2 regions of the Arthrobacter sp. YD2 genome follow, and region 1 is predicted to be linked to the other one. Evidence: riboswitches for the same ligand, from Rfam matches in the RefSeq annotation. Region 1 holds a riboswitch; the other holds the start of a gene.
What was found. Region 1 has a riboswitch for cyclic di-AMP ahead of QWJ37_RS14375 (M23 family metallopeptidase). Riboswitches for the same ligand answer to the same signal wherever they lie in the genome.

Region 1 (6,703 bases):
CATCAATCCCGCAGGGGGCGCTGAACTGATGTTCCGTTCCCTACGCATCTTTAACTACCGGATCTGGTTTTTCGGTGCCCTGGTCTCAAACATCGGCACCTGGATGCAGCGGACCGCACAGGACTGGCTGGTCTATGACATCCTCACTGACCAGAATGCGGCAGCGATGGGCATTGTCATGGCCCTGCAGTTGGGGCCCCAGCTGCTGCTCGCCCCCTGGTCCGGACTGATTGCGGATACCTACAACCGCCGCAAGGTCCTGCTGCTGACCCAGATCAGTATGGGCGGTCTCGGCCTCGCCCTGGGCCTGCTGGTTCTCTCCGGCCATGCCGAGCTGTGGCATGTCTACGCGTTTGCCATGGCATTGGGGATTGTTTCCGCCATTGACGGTCCGGCACGGCAGGCTTTTGTGTCCGAAGTGGTTTCGGAACGGGATCTCCCGAACGCCGTGGCCCTGAACAGCGCCTCCTTTAACGGGGCACGGATGATCGGCCCCGCCGTCGCAGGCCTGCTGACCGTGGCCGTCGGCCCGGGGCTGGTCTTTATCCTCAATGCCCTGACCTTCGGCGCCATGGTGGTGGCCCTGCTGAAGATGCGTGCCGGGGAACTGCGGGCCATGCCGAAGGCGTCCGCCGGCAAGGGGCGCATCCGGGCGGGGCTGGCCTATGTGCGCCACCGGCCGGACCTGATGATGGTGATGCTCGCCATTTTCATTGTCGGCACGTTCGGCATGAACTTTGCCATATATATAGCGGCAATGGCGCGCACGGAATTTGGCCGCGATGCAGGGGTCTTCGGGGTGCTCAACTCAGTGATGGCGATCGGCTCGGTATCCGGTGCCTTACTCTCCGCCCGCCGGGACCGGCCACGGCTGCGGTTTGTTTTCGGCGCCGCGGGTGCCTTCGGGTTCGCCTGCATCCTTTCCGCCGCCGCACCCAACCTGATCCTGTTCGCACTCTCGCTGATCCCGGTGGGGCTGTTCGCCCTCACGCTGATGACCAGCGCCAACGCCTATGTGCAGACCACCACCGCACCGGGAATGCGCGGGCGGGTGATGGCGCTGTATTTCGCGATCTTCATGGGCGGAACGCCGCTGGGCGCCCCGGTGGTCGGCTGGGTCTCCAACGCCTTCGGTCCGCGCTGGAGCCTGGGGGTAGCGGCCGCTGCCGGCATTGTGGCGGCCACACTGGGCTTTGTCTGGGCGTGGCGGACCTACGGAATGCGGTTCCACTATGACCGCAGCCTGCCGCGCCGCCTGAGCATGACCACAGACATCCCGGAAAAGGCGCAGGACCCGGACAACGCCTAGTGTCCGGGTCCTGCGCCTGATGCTGCTGGCCTGAAGGGTCAGGAATGCTCGATCACGTAGTCGATGCAGTTCAGCAGGGCGCTGACATCATCGGGTTCGATGGCAACAAAGGTGGCAATCCGCAGCTGGTTGCGGCCCAGCTTGCGGTAGGGCTCCACATCCACCACGCCGTTGGCACGCAGGGTCGCAGCGATGGCGGACGCGTCAATGCTGTCATCGAAATCGATGGTGGCAATCACGTTTGAGCGGTCCTCGGGCCGGGCGACGAACGGTGTGGCCACCGCGGATTTCTCCGCCCAGGAGTATATGCGGCCGGCGGATTCGGCAGTGCGGCCGGCGGCGAAGGCCAGCCCGCCGTTGGTGTTGAGCCACTGGACCTGCGAGTTCAGGGTCACCAGAGTGGACAACGACGGCGTGTTGTAGGTCTGGTTCAGCCGCGAGTTATCAATGGCCGTCTGCAGGTTCAGGAAGTCGGGGATCCAACGGTCGCCGGCGTTGATCCGCGCCGCACGCTCCAGCGCGGCGGGGGAGAACATGCCAAGCCACAGCCCGCCGTCGGACGCGAAGTTCTTCTGCGGCGCGAAGTAATACACATCGGACTGGGCCAGGTCCACGTCCAGCCCGCCGGCAGCGGAAGTGGCGTCAATGAGGACCAGGGAGCCGTCGTCGGCGCCCTGCACCCGCTGGACCGGAGCTGCTACGCCGGTGGAGGTCTCGTTCTGCGGCCAGGCGTAAACATCTACGCCGGGCTCGGCCACGGGCTGCGGCCGGGTACCCGGTTCGGCCTTGATGATGCTGGAGGCGGAGAGGAACGGCGCCTTGTTGGTGGCGGCGGCGAACTTGGAACCGAACTCACCGAAGGAGAGGTGCTGGGCCTTGTTCTCCACCAGGCCGAAGGAGGCAATGTCCCAGAAGGCGGTGGACCCGCCGACGCCGAGGACCACTTCATAACCCTCGGGCGCCGAGAACAGGTCGGAGAGACCGTTACGGATGCTGCCTACAAGGTTGCGCACGGGTGCCTGGCGGTGGGAGGTGCCCAGCAGGCTGCCTCCGGCCTGCGCAAGCGCCTCGATCTGTTCCGGGCGGACCTTGGACGGTCCGGCGCCGAACCGGCCGTCGCGGGGCAGGAGTCCGGCGGGAATCTTCAGTGCGGCGGTATCGCCCATTGGTTATCGCTCCAAGCGTGTCAGGGGAAAGCGCGTATGCAATTCCATTCTGCCGCACCCTCCTCCACCGGACGATTTATGACCCCGGCCACGGGAGGATGTGCTGCAGGCCGGGCAATTTACGGGGCGTCGGGCGAATAGGCTAACGTGTTGGCGTACACCCGGGGCAGCGGTATGTTGTCCTCCTTTCTTCCTTAGTAGGAGCGGCCCGTCATGACGGATCTCATTGACACCACTGAGATGTACCTCAGGACCATCCTGGAACTGGAAGAGGAAAACATTGTTGCCCTGCGGGCGCGGATTGCCGAACGGCTGCGCCACTCAGGCCCCACCGTGTCCCAGACAGTTGGGCGGATGGAGCGCGACGGCCTGGTGGTGGTCGCGGGAACCCGCAGGCTGGAGCTGACCGAACTCGGCCGGCGCCGCGCCACGGAGGTCATGCGGAAGCACCGGCTGGCCGAACGCCTGCTGGCCGATGTGATCGGCCTTGACTGGGCCTACGTCCACGACGAGGCCTGCCGGTGGGAGCATGTCATGAGTGAACGGGTGGAACGGCGGCTCTACGAGCTGCTGGGACGCCCCACCGAATCCCCCTACGGCAACCCCATCCCGGGCCTGGAAGCGATCGGCGGCGTAGCCTCGGAGGTCTTCAGTTCAGGAGTCAATGACCTGGTCTCCATGGTCGCTGAAGCTGTGCCGGGCGCCCCGCTGAAGCTGGTCCGCCTGGCCGAGCCCATCCAGGTGGAGCCCGAACTGCTGTCCCAGCTGGACGAGGCAGGCCTGCGGCCCGGCGCCCGGATCACCGCGGAAGAAGTGGGCGGGTATATCTCAGTCCGTGTGCCCGGCATTGAAGGGGCCCTGGAACTGCCTGCGGAGGTTGCGGCGCACGTCTTCGTGTCCCACGCCGGGTAACGGAATGGTCACTTTTGTGGCGTTTACCCTATAGTGAGTTCCTGACGTTGAAACACCATCGTTATCCGGTCCGTCCGCCGAGCCCTGCCAGCGGACCGGAGTACCAACCGTTCAGGCAGGGGCGGAGGACCCACTTTCCGGCAGCACAGCTGCCTTGGGGTGAAGCCTTCCGGACGCCGACAGCCGTGCACGCCCAGCCGCCTGCACGCCGCCGGACCGGAGGCCGAGTTTCTCTACTCGAATCCGACAGCTAACTTCGTAGGCGATCCAAGAGAGGGAATTACTTGTCGAAGCATGCTGCTTCGGGCCGGCGCCGTGCGTCTGCTCCTGTTACGCCTGCGCGTCAGCGCAACTCAACGTCCTCCGGCCGCCGGCGGGCTGAAACCAAGACCATCTCCGTTGGGGGAGCCGCCCAGAAGGTTGCCATTACCGCTGCCACGTCGGGCCTGATCCTCACCGCGGCCCTGCCGACGACGGCGGCTGCCGGGGACCCCGCAGTGCAGTCGGAACCGGTTGCAGCGACAAGTACGCCAGTACAGGCTGACCCGAATGCCAATGTCGGCTTCGCCAGGGCAGGTTTAAGCAGCGCCTTCGATCCGGACGCCAAGCTCGCCTCGGTTACGGTTGCTGCCGGCAGCACGGTGGTTCCCGCCGCGGCCAAGGGCACACTCTCCACTCCGCTGGACGCCGCCCTCATCGAAACCTCCGGGTTCGGACACCGCGTCAGCCCCATCACCGGTGAAGCCGGCGAAATGCATAATGGCCAGGACTTCGCTGCCACCTGCGGCACCGCCGTAAACGCCGCTGCCTCCGGCACGGTCGTTTTTGCCGGCTGGCACCCCTATGGCGGGGGCAACCGTGTGGTGATTGACCACGGCAACGGCGTAGAGACCACGTACAACCACCTGTCCAGCGCAGCAGTCACCGTGGGTACCGAAATCAAGCGCGGACACCTGGTGGGCGCAAGCGGAACCACTGGCGCTTCCACCGGCTGCCACCTGCATTTTGAGGTCGTAGTTAACGGCGAAGTGGTCGACCCGCGGGACTGGTTGTAACCGGACGAATATCGTTTCGTGATCGGAACGTGACATAGAGCAAATGTTGCTGTACGCTCGTCCTCGTGCCTGATTCGCCAACGATCGGGCACCTTCGAACAGATCGCCGAGCTCTGCCACTGTTTGAAGTCCGTTCGCAGAATCGCATGGCAGAGGCGGGGGAACCAATTTCGGGTTTCGAAAGAAACCCTTGGGGTTAAGTTGCAAAGGCCATTAGGCCGGGCAACCGGGTGACTCCCATCCGAATCCGACAGCTCACCTCGTAGGCATTGGGAGAGGCAAACTTGTGTCATCACACGCTCATGGCCGCCGTCGCGCTGCCACCGTACAGACCAACCCGATCACCGCGCTTTCCAAGGCAGTCAGCTCCAACGCCGGTACCGTAGGCCGCCAGGCCGCCGTCGTAGTAGCAGCATCCGGCCTCGTGCTGGCTGCAGGACTCCCTGCACAGGCTTCCTCCGTGAATACGGACCGCCAGGCTCTTGAGGCCACCACCCTGAACTTCGTGGACGGCAGCGTCACCGCTCCCGCCAACGCCCCCTTCGCTCTGCAGCTGGCCGCTACCGCCGGTTCCATCGATGGATCCGAGTACCGCGCACAGGTTGCAGCAGAAGAAGCAGCAGCAACCGCAGCAGCCGAGCAGGCAGCTGCACAGGCTGCCCAGGCAGCACAGACCGCCGCTGCAGCAACCGCACCCGCAGCTGCCCCGGCCGCTGCCGGTGCCGCCGTTATGACGGCTTCCTCCACTCCTGCCGCACCCGCACCGGAAACCGCTGCTCCCAGCAACGTCGGCGCGGCCCTGGTCGCCTCGGCCTACGGCCAGATCGGCGTTGCCCAGGATTGCACCGCCATGGTTGAAAACGCACTGCGCTCCGTCGGCAAGTCCGTCGGCGATCTGGCCCCGGGCCAGTTCTTCCAGTTCGGCGCAGTTGTCGGCAGCCCGCAGCCCGGCGATCTGGTCATCACCGGTGGCCACGTCGCGATCTACGTCGGCAACGGCCAGGTCATCAGCGGCGGGCTGAACGGTATGAACACCGGCCTGCACAGCCTCTCCGACCTGCCGGGCGCCAGCTTCGTCCGGGTCAGCTAAGCCCAGTTTTTCGAGAGCCGGAGAATCATGACCTCGACAACTGAGCGCGCCCGCCACCGGGCGCCGGTGGAACGCACCACTACGCTGAACGCACTCGCCGGTGCCGTGAGCGCCAACGCAGGAACAGTGGGCCGCCAGGCCGCTGTTATTGCCGCGGCCTCGGGGCTGGTACTGACAACCGGCGTTGCCGCCAATGCCTCCGGTGCGGAGACCCTGCGCGATGTCCGCACCAGCAACCTGAACCTTTCCGCGGCCCAGCCCGTCCAGGTACCGGAGACCATTCAGGTCTCCTTCGAGCGGGACGGGATCAACGGTGTGATCACCGCTCCCGAGCCTGTGCCTGCCGAGACGCCCACGCTGACCGTACAGGCCCAGGAAGTAGTTCCCGCCACGGCCAACACCAATGCCCAGGGCGGCGCCACCACCGGTGCCGCAACTGCAGCACCGGCCGCGGCAACCCCGTCACCGGCACCGGAAGTTCCTTCCGGAGTTGGCGCAACCATCGCGGCCGCAGCTTACGCCCAGCTTGGCGTCAGCCAGGACTGCACCATGCTGGCCACCAATTCGCTGGCTGCCGCAGGCATCAACTTCCACGGATGGCCGGCCGGCTACCTGTCCCTTGGACGGACGGTCAGTGCAGCCGAGGCCATGCCCGGAGACCTGATCTACTACGCCGACGGCGGCATGGGCATGGCCCACATTGCCGTCTACGTAGGCGGCGGACAGGCAGTACACGGCGGGTTCAACGGAAACAGCACAGTGGTTGCTCCGGCGGAGCTTGGCTCCGGCGGCGTTTACATCCGCGTAGGCGGCTAATACCCCTGCACATCAACGCACTGCCTGAGTGCGGGGCGTGAGTTTGTAAGACAGTCTGTAAGACCACGGCAAGGCTCCTCCTTCGGGGGGAGCCTTCCGGCTTTAATCCATTCCTTTTAACCCGCCCGGCCCGTCTAACCCCTCCGGCCCTTTGATACACCCGCACCCCGCCGTCGTCGCTGGGGCGGGGAAGCGGAGCGGGGGAGTGGTGTGTCCGCCGGGGTTTTGCGCGTGAAAATGGCCAAGTTGCGAATCCCGGCATACTCTTGCATAGACAATCCGAAGTGCCGTTTGCGGAACGGTGTCTTGTACTCACCGGTTCGTGGGCGGCAGATGAAGAGGTATGTGCATGCGC
Region 2 (6,703 bases), on a different contig from region 1:
CATCGGCATTATTGCCATTGCCGCCTGGCCGCTCAGCTGGGTCACGGGCCGTGAAGACGGTCTGGGCATCACCACACCCTCCTCCAAGCTTGTTGGCTATTTGGTGACCGGTGACGCCGAGCTGGTGGACTGGGGCGTGTTCCTGGTTGTCGGCATCCTCCTTGGCTCCTTCATTGCCGCTAAGGGCAGTGGAGAATTCCGGGTCAGGGTGCCGGACGCCGCCACCGTCATAAAAAGCCTGGGCGGAGGCGCGCTGATGGGCATTGGCGCCGCACTGGCCGGCGGGTGCACCATCGGCAACGCCATGGTGCAGACGGCGCAGTTCAGCTTCCAGGGCTGGACAGCCCTGGTCTTTATGATTCTGGGCACCGGCCTGGCCGCGAAGCTGACCATCATGAACCGCCGGCAGGCACCCGCAGCTGCGCGCGTACCGGCGGGAGTATGACCTCCGCTGCCCCACCCGCAGCCGTTTCATTCATCCATCCACCCGAAACCCCACCACAAAGGAGTCACACCGTGGCAAAAGTAACCCTGGAAACCAACGGATCCGTCTGCCCCTTCCCTCTGGTTGAAGCCAAGGAGGCCATGAAAACCATGACTGTGGGCGATGAGCTGGTCATCAACTTCGACTGCACCCAGGCCACGGACGCCATCCCCCGCTGGGCGGCCGAAAGCGGCTACCCGGTCACGGACTTCTCCAAGACCGGTCCGGCGGAGTGGTCCATTACGGTCGCAAAGGCGTAGCCCGTCCCGCGCAGGCCCGCAGCGGATTCCGGCGCCGCCGGAGTCTGCCGGGGGCACCTGGCCGGGGAGGAAACCCGGCCCGGGTACGGGTCCGTCAGTCCTTGCGGCGGGCCCGGCTGGGCTGGACCCGGGGCGGCTCCCCCGGCATCTTGGGATAGTCCGGCGGGAAGGGCAGCTCGCCCAGCCCGTTGGCCAGGTCCCGCTCCCACCAGCCCAGCAGCACGTCGATGGAGCCGGGCCGTGCATACATGTCGGCCCACGGATCCCCTACCGTACGCAGCCGCTCGGGAATGGTGGCAATGGTGAAGTCACCCGGATGCACCTGTTCGAGTTCCTCCCAGCTGATCGGGCAGGAGACGGGGGCATCCGGGAGGGCGCGGGGGCTGTAGGCCCCTGCCATGGTCCGGTCCCGGTTGGCCTGGTTGAAATCCACGAATACACGCGGGCCGCGCTCTTCCTTCCACCACGCGGTGGTCACCTTCTCCGGCATCCGCCGTTCCACCTCCCGCGCTGCGGCAATGACGGCATGGCGGACATCCTGGAACTCATGCTCCGGCCGGATCGGGGCAAAGAGGTGGATGCCGCGGTTGCCGGAGGTCTTGATGTACCCCTCCAGACCTGCCTCGGCGAGGATGGAGCGCAGTTCCAGCGCGGCCGGGACGGCGTCGTCGAAGTCCGTGCCCGGCTGGGGGTCCAGATCGATGCGCAGCTGATCGGGATTGTCCGTATTCTCCGCCCGCGAGGGCCAGGGGTGGAATACCACTGTGTTCATCTGCACCGCCCAGACCGCGGCCGCCGGCTCATCCAGCACCACCTGCGGGTGGGACCGGGCACTGGGATAGGTCACCGTAACCCCGCGCATCCACTCCGGCATGCCCCGGGGCGGATTCTTCGAGAAGAACACTTCCCCCTCGATTCCTTCGGGGAAACGCTCAAGGGAGACCGGCCGGTCCCCGTTGGCCCGAATAAAGGCTTCACCCACGTCCGCCATGTAGCGCGCCAGATCGAGCTTGGTGATCCCCGGGACGGGCCAGAGCACCCGTCCGGGACTTGAAATTCGTATCTCGCGTTCCCCGTCCGGACCGGGAACCGTCAGTGTTTCCGCCTCGCGTGCCATGGGCCTGCTCCCCTCGCTTGTGGAACGAGGGTACCCCGTCAGGCGGCGGGCGTGTCCTGAGCCACGAAGGCGGTATGGTCCGGCCGCCGGTCCTTGCGGCCGTGCACAAAGTAGTACAGCACCGTATTGCCCAGCAGCACCGCAGCGAGGACCCAGTACATACCGTGGAACCCGCTCAGCGGCAGCAGTACTCCCAGCAGGAGCGGGCCCAGACCCACTCCGGCGTCCATAAAGATGAAGAACGTGGACGTGGCCAGGCCAATCCGTGCCGGTGCGGCCATGCCCACTGCGATGGCCTGGGCGCACGGCATCAGGGCACCGAAGCCGAACCCGACGAAGACGCCGGCCACGGCCATGACAGTGTCATTGGGGGCGTAGGCAAGGAGCGCCAGGCCGGCGGCGAAGGAGAGAAGCGTGGGGTAGACCACGGCGTTGTCTCCGTGGCGGTCCTGGATCCGGCCAACGAAGAGCCGCGATACCAGCACCACCCCGGCATAGACCACAAAGAAGACGCTTGCCCCGAGGACCATGCCCTCCGTCTGGGCGTAGGAGTTCAGGAAGGAAAGGATGCCCGCGTAGGCGGCACCGGCGATGAACATTACCGAGGCAATGGGAAGCACGGACACATCGAGGATGTCGCTCAGGTGCATGCGCCACTTGTTCTTCAGTTCCTCCGGGCCCGGCGTGCGCTCGGGCAGCCGCAGCACCAGGGAAAGAATCAGGGCAACGGCGGCGCAGGCGGCAGCAAACAGGAAAAGCGCACGGTAGCTGGCCGAGTCCACCAGCAGCACGGCCAGGAACGGCCCGACGGCGGTGGCCAGGGTGGTGGAGATGCCGAAGTATCCGGTGCCTTCCCCGCGCCGGTGGGCGGGGATAAGCCCCATAACCGAGGCCGAGAGGCTGGTGCTGGCGGCACCGAAGGCGGCGCCGTGGAGCAGCCTCACTGCCAGCAGCAGGCCCAGGTTCGAGGCCGGGATGTAGAGCACCGAAGCGGCTACGAAAACTGCGAGGCTGGCGATCAGCATGCGCCGGCGGCCAATGAAATCAAGGAACTTTCCGGCAAAGACCCGGGCGGCAAGAGCGCCGATCACAAACGAACCGGAGGCAAAGCCTGCGGCGCTGTCCGACGCGGCGAACTCCTGCACCGCGTAGAGCGCCATGGTGGTCATCAGCAGGTAAAAAACGAGGGAAATGAACAGGTTCGTGACAATCGCCAGCACGAATCCCCTGGTCCATAGTTTCTGGCTGCTGCCTGACACTCGCGTTGCTCCTGTGCATCGTTGAGGCTGCCCTCGGTTGAAAGGTAGCCTAAGTATCTTATGCAGGAGAGCTGGCGCACCGGCAACCCAGATCCGCCAGGGAGAGCGACTTCACATTTTTTGTCTGCGGAACGGCGGTGTATCCCTGGCATCACGTGCACCATATACAACATCCGTTATGCGCCCCCGGCGCCGGACAACAGTCAGGCCTGAAAAATCGGCGGGAACAGTGTGACGGCATGGCATTGGATGGCATTGCAGGGGCCGGAGTGACTAGCACATCGAGGCGCCACTCACACGCTGCAGAGAACCGGATCACTAAATGGTTATCCAACCGTAACCATCTTGTACGGTTATTTCCATGCCGCTCTGAACGCGGCTCCCCCGGACTAGTTACCTAGCTCTGCCGCTTATCCGGGGTCCACAGAACGCACCATCACGGCAGGGGCGGGGGAACCAATGACGGGTTCCACGAATCCTTGGGGTTAAGTCGCCGGATTCACTCCGATGACCGGGTGTCTCCCATCCGCATCCGACAGCTCACCTCGCAGGTATCGGGAGAGGTAAATCAACATGTCATTCAATAAGAACCGTGGACGTCACCGTGCCGAGACCGCCGGCGTTTGGTCCACCATCTCACAGACCACCGTCAGCCGCGGACGGACCATCGGCAGCACCGCAGCCGTTGTAGCCGCCGGATCCGGCCTGATGCTCGGAATGGCCGCACCGGCCTCCGCAGGCGTCGTAGCGAACGACAACTACACGCCGACCCAGGCTGCAGCTCCGGCCGCACCGGTCGCAGCCCCCGTGGCTGAAGCCGCTCCCGTTGCCGCTCCGGCAGCCGCCAGCACCACCCACACCGTTCAGTCCGGTGACACCCTGGGCGCCATTGCCGCCAACTACGGCGTCAGCCTGGACAGTGTCTTCGCCCTGAACGGCCTGTCCATGGCATCGATCATCTACCCCGGCGACGTTATCACCGTCTCCGGCGAGGCAGCAGCCGCACCGGCTGCCCTGGATTACGCTGCCGCCACCTACACCACCGAGGCCTACGCCGCACCGGTCGCCCCTGCTGCCGCGGACAACGGCATCATCAGCACCCAGGCCACTTCGGTTACCCCGGCCCCGGCTCCCGCCGCCGCTGCTGCCACCGGCAGCAACGCCACCATGCTGGCATCGGCGTACTCGCAGCTGGGCGCCGCCCAGGACTGCACCGTCCTGGTTGAGGTTGCCCTGCGCGCCGCCGGCCACTCCGTGGGCGACCTTGCCCCCGCACAGCTGGCTGCCTACGGCACCCAGGTCTCCACTCCGGAGCCCGGTGACATGGTCTACTACGCCGACGGCGGCATGGGTCTGGCCCACATTGCCATCTACATCGGCAACGGCGAGGCCATCCACAGCGGCTGGAACGGCAACCAGACCGTGGTCCAGTCCGTCAACGTCGGCTCCGGCCCCGTGTTCTACCGCGCATAAGGCTTAGCGGCCCGTCCGCGCACGGCAATCCTGCCGTAGCTACGCAAAAGCGTCCGTTCCCTGAAGGGGGACGGACGCTTTTGCGTTTCCAGCGCCGTTACGGCACAAACCGGTACCCCATGCCGTGCTCGGTCAGCAGATGCTCGGGACACCCGGGGTCTACCTCCAGTTTGCGGCGCAGCTGCCCGATGTACAGCCGCAGGTAGCCCGTATCGGTGGTGCCCGGCCCCCAGACGTCGTGCAGGAGGGTATCCCGCGTCACCAACATGCCCGGGTGTGCCAGGAGGGCCGCCAGCAGGCGCCATTCAGTAGGCGTAAGGCGGATGTCGGACCCGTCCGGCAGCCGGATAATCCGCCGGGCAGCCAGATCGACACGCACCGAGCCGAAGGATATTTCGCTCGGCCCTGCCGCGGCCGGTGTCCGGCGGGACAGGGCACGGATGCGGGCCAGCAACTCCTCGGTGGAGAAGGGCTTCGTCACATAGTCGTCAGCGCCGAGGTCCAGTGCACGGACCTTGTCCGCAGGATCCATCCGGCCGGATACCACCAGGATGGGCACCGCGCTCCAGCCGCGGACCGCCTCGATGACATCCATCCCGCTCAACCCGGGCATGCCCAGGTCCAGGACCAGCAGGTCAGGATGGGTATCCACGGTTTTACGGATGGCTGCACTGCCGCTCTCGGCGGTCACCACCTCGTACCCGTACGCGGAGAGCGTGATGCGCAGGGCGCGCAGTATCTGCGTATCGTCGTCGGCCAGCAGGATCCTCATCGGGCCCCCACCGGCAGGCCGCCTGCCCCGGCGGACACACGGTCCGCGGCAGGCAGCGAAAGGACCATGGTCAGCCCGCCGCCGGGTGTGTCTTCGGCCTCCAAGGTGCCGCCCATACCTTCAGTGAATCCCTTCGCCAGTGCCAGTCCCAGCCCCAGGCCGGTTTGATTGTCCGTGTCGCCCAGCCGTTGGAACGGCGTGAAGATGTCCGGTTGCCGTGGTTCCGGGACACCGGGGCCCGAGTCTATGACACGGATTTCCACCCGTCCGGAAAACTCGCTCACGGCCAGCACGGCTCTGGCCGACTCCGGGCTGAACCGTACGGCGTTAGCCAGGAGATTGACCAGCACCCGCTGCAGCAGCACCGGATCGGCAAGAACATTCCGGCCGTCCACAGGAATCCCGAGTTCCACCTCGGCCGGGCCCAGGTCCAGTTCCTCCAGTGCCGGCAGCACGGCATCGGCAACATTCAGCGGCTCCAGGTTCACCCCGACCACCCCCGCCTGCAGCCGGCTGACGTCCAGCAGGCTGGTCACCAGCGTGGAAAGGGACGCGAGTGATTCCTCGGCAGTGGCAAGCAGCTCGCTGCGGTCCTGCTCGGACCAGGTGACGTCCGTGGCCCGCAGTCCGGTAACCGCGGCGGTGGCCGCCGTCAGCGGCCGGCGCAGGTCGTGTCCCACGGCGGCCAGCAACGCCGTGCGTACCTTGTCCGCCTCGGCCAGGGACCCGAGCCCGCGGGCCGTCTCGGTCAGTTCCCGGTGCTCCAGTGCCGCTTCCAGCTGGGCGGTGATGACCGCCAGCAGCCGGCGGTCCGACGCCGCCAGTTCACGCCCCCACAGATCCAGGAAGGCGCGTTCCCCCACCGGCAGCCGGGTGAAGGCCGGGTCCCCCGGCGGGAGATCTGCCGGCCAGTCGCCGTCGGCGTACAGGTCCATGCCGTCCGCCCTCAGCCGCGCCGCGCCCAGGGTAAACGCCTCACGGGTGCGCCCCACCAGGGCGGCCAGGGCATCCTCACCCCGCAGCACGCTGCCCGCGACCGAAGCCAGCAGTTCGGATTCCGACGCCGACCGCCGGGCGGTGCGGGCACGGCGCGCCGCCGCATCCACCACGTAGCTGACCAGCAGCGCGTTCACCACGTACAGGCCCAGGGCCAGCATGTGGGAGGGCGTGGCAACCGTGACCGTGTAGAGCGGCTGGATAAAGAAGAAGTCCAGCGTGAGACCCGAAAGCAGCGCGGCGAACAGTGCCGGCCAGATCCCGCCCACCAGCGCCACCAGAATCACCAGCAGCTGGTAGCTCAGGACATCGCCGGTGATGGTCTCGGCGCTCCGGACGGCC

Region 2: it holds a riboswitch for cyclic di-AMP, as region 1 does, so the genes downstream of both, QWJ37_RS09235 (LysM peptidoglycan-binding domain-containing protein) here and QWJ37_RS14375 (M23 family metallopeptidase) in region 1, are expected to answer to the same signal.

The regions. Positions count from the first base shown of each region.
Region 1 is NZ_JAUHHB010000003.1:730,014-736,716, reverse strand. Features, by position in the region: gene QWJ37_RS14390 (MFS transporter) at 29-1,309, shown strand; gene serC (phosphoserine transaminase) at 1,348-2,475, opposite strand; gene QWJ37_RS14380 (metal-dependent transcriptional regulator) at 2,689-3,387, shown strand; cyclic di-AMP (ydaO/yuaA leader) riboswitch at 3,453-3,668, shown strand; gene QWJ37_RS14375 (M23 family metallopeptidase) at 3,672-4,442, shown strand; cyclic di-AMP (ydaO/yuaA leader) riboswitch at 4,561-4,725, shown strand; gene QWJ37_RS14370 (NlpC/P60 family protein) at 4,729-5,532, shown strand; gene QWJ37_RS14365 (NlpC/P60 family protein) at 5,560-6,348, shown strand; gene QWJ37_RS14360 (HNH endonuclease) at 6,698-6,703, shown strand, end outside.
Region 2 is NZ_JAUHHB010000002.1:568,527-575,229, forward strand. Features, by position in the region: gene QWJ37_RS09215 (YeeE/YedE family protein) at 1-445, shown strand, start outside; gene QWJ37_RS09220 (sulfurtransferase TusA family protein) at 517-744, shown strand; gene ligD (non-homologous end-joining DNA ligase) at 839-1,861, opposite strand; gene QWJ37_RS09230 (MFS transporter) at 1,900-3,120, opposite strand; cyclic di-AMP (ydaO/yuaA leader) riboswitch at 3,542-3,688, shown strand; gene QWJ37_RS09235 (LysM peptidoglycan-binding domain-containing protein) at 3,694-4,593, shown strand; gene QWJ37_RS09240 (response regulator transcription factor) at 4,691-5,365, opposite strand; gene QWJ37_RS09245 (ATP-binding protein) at 5,362-6,703, opposite strand, start outside.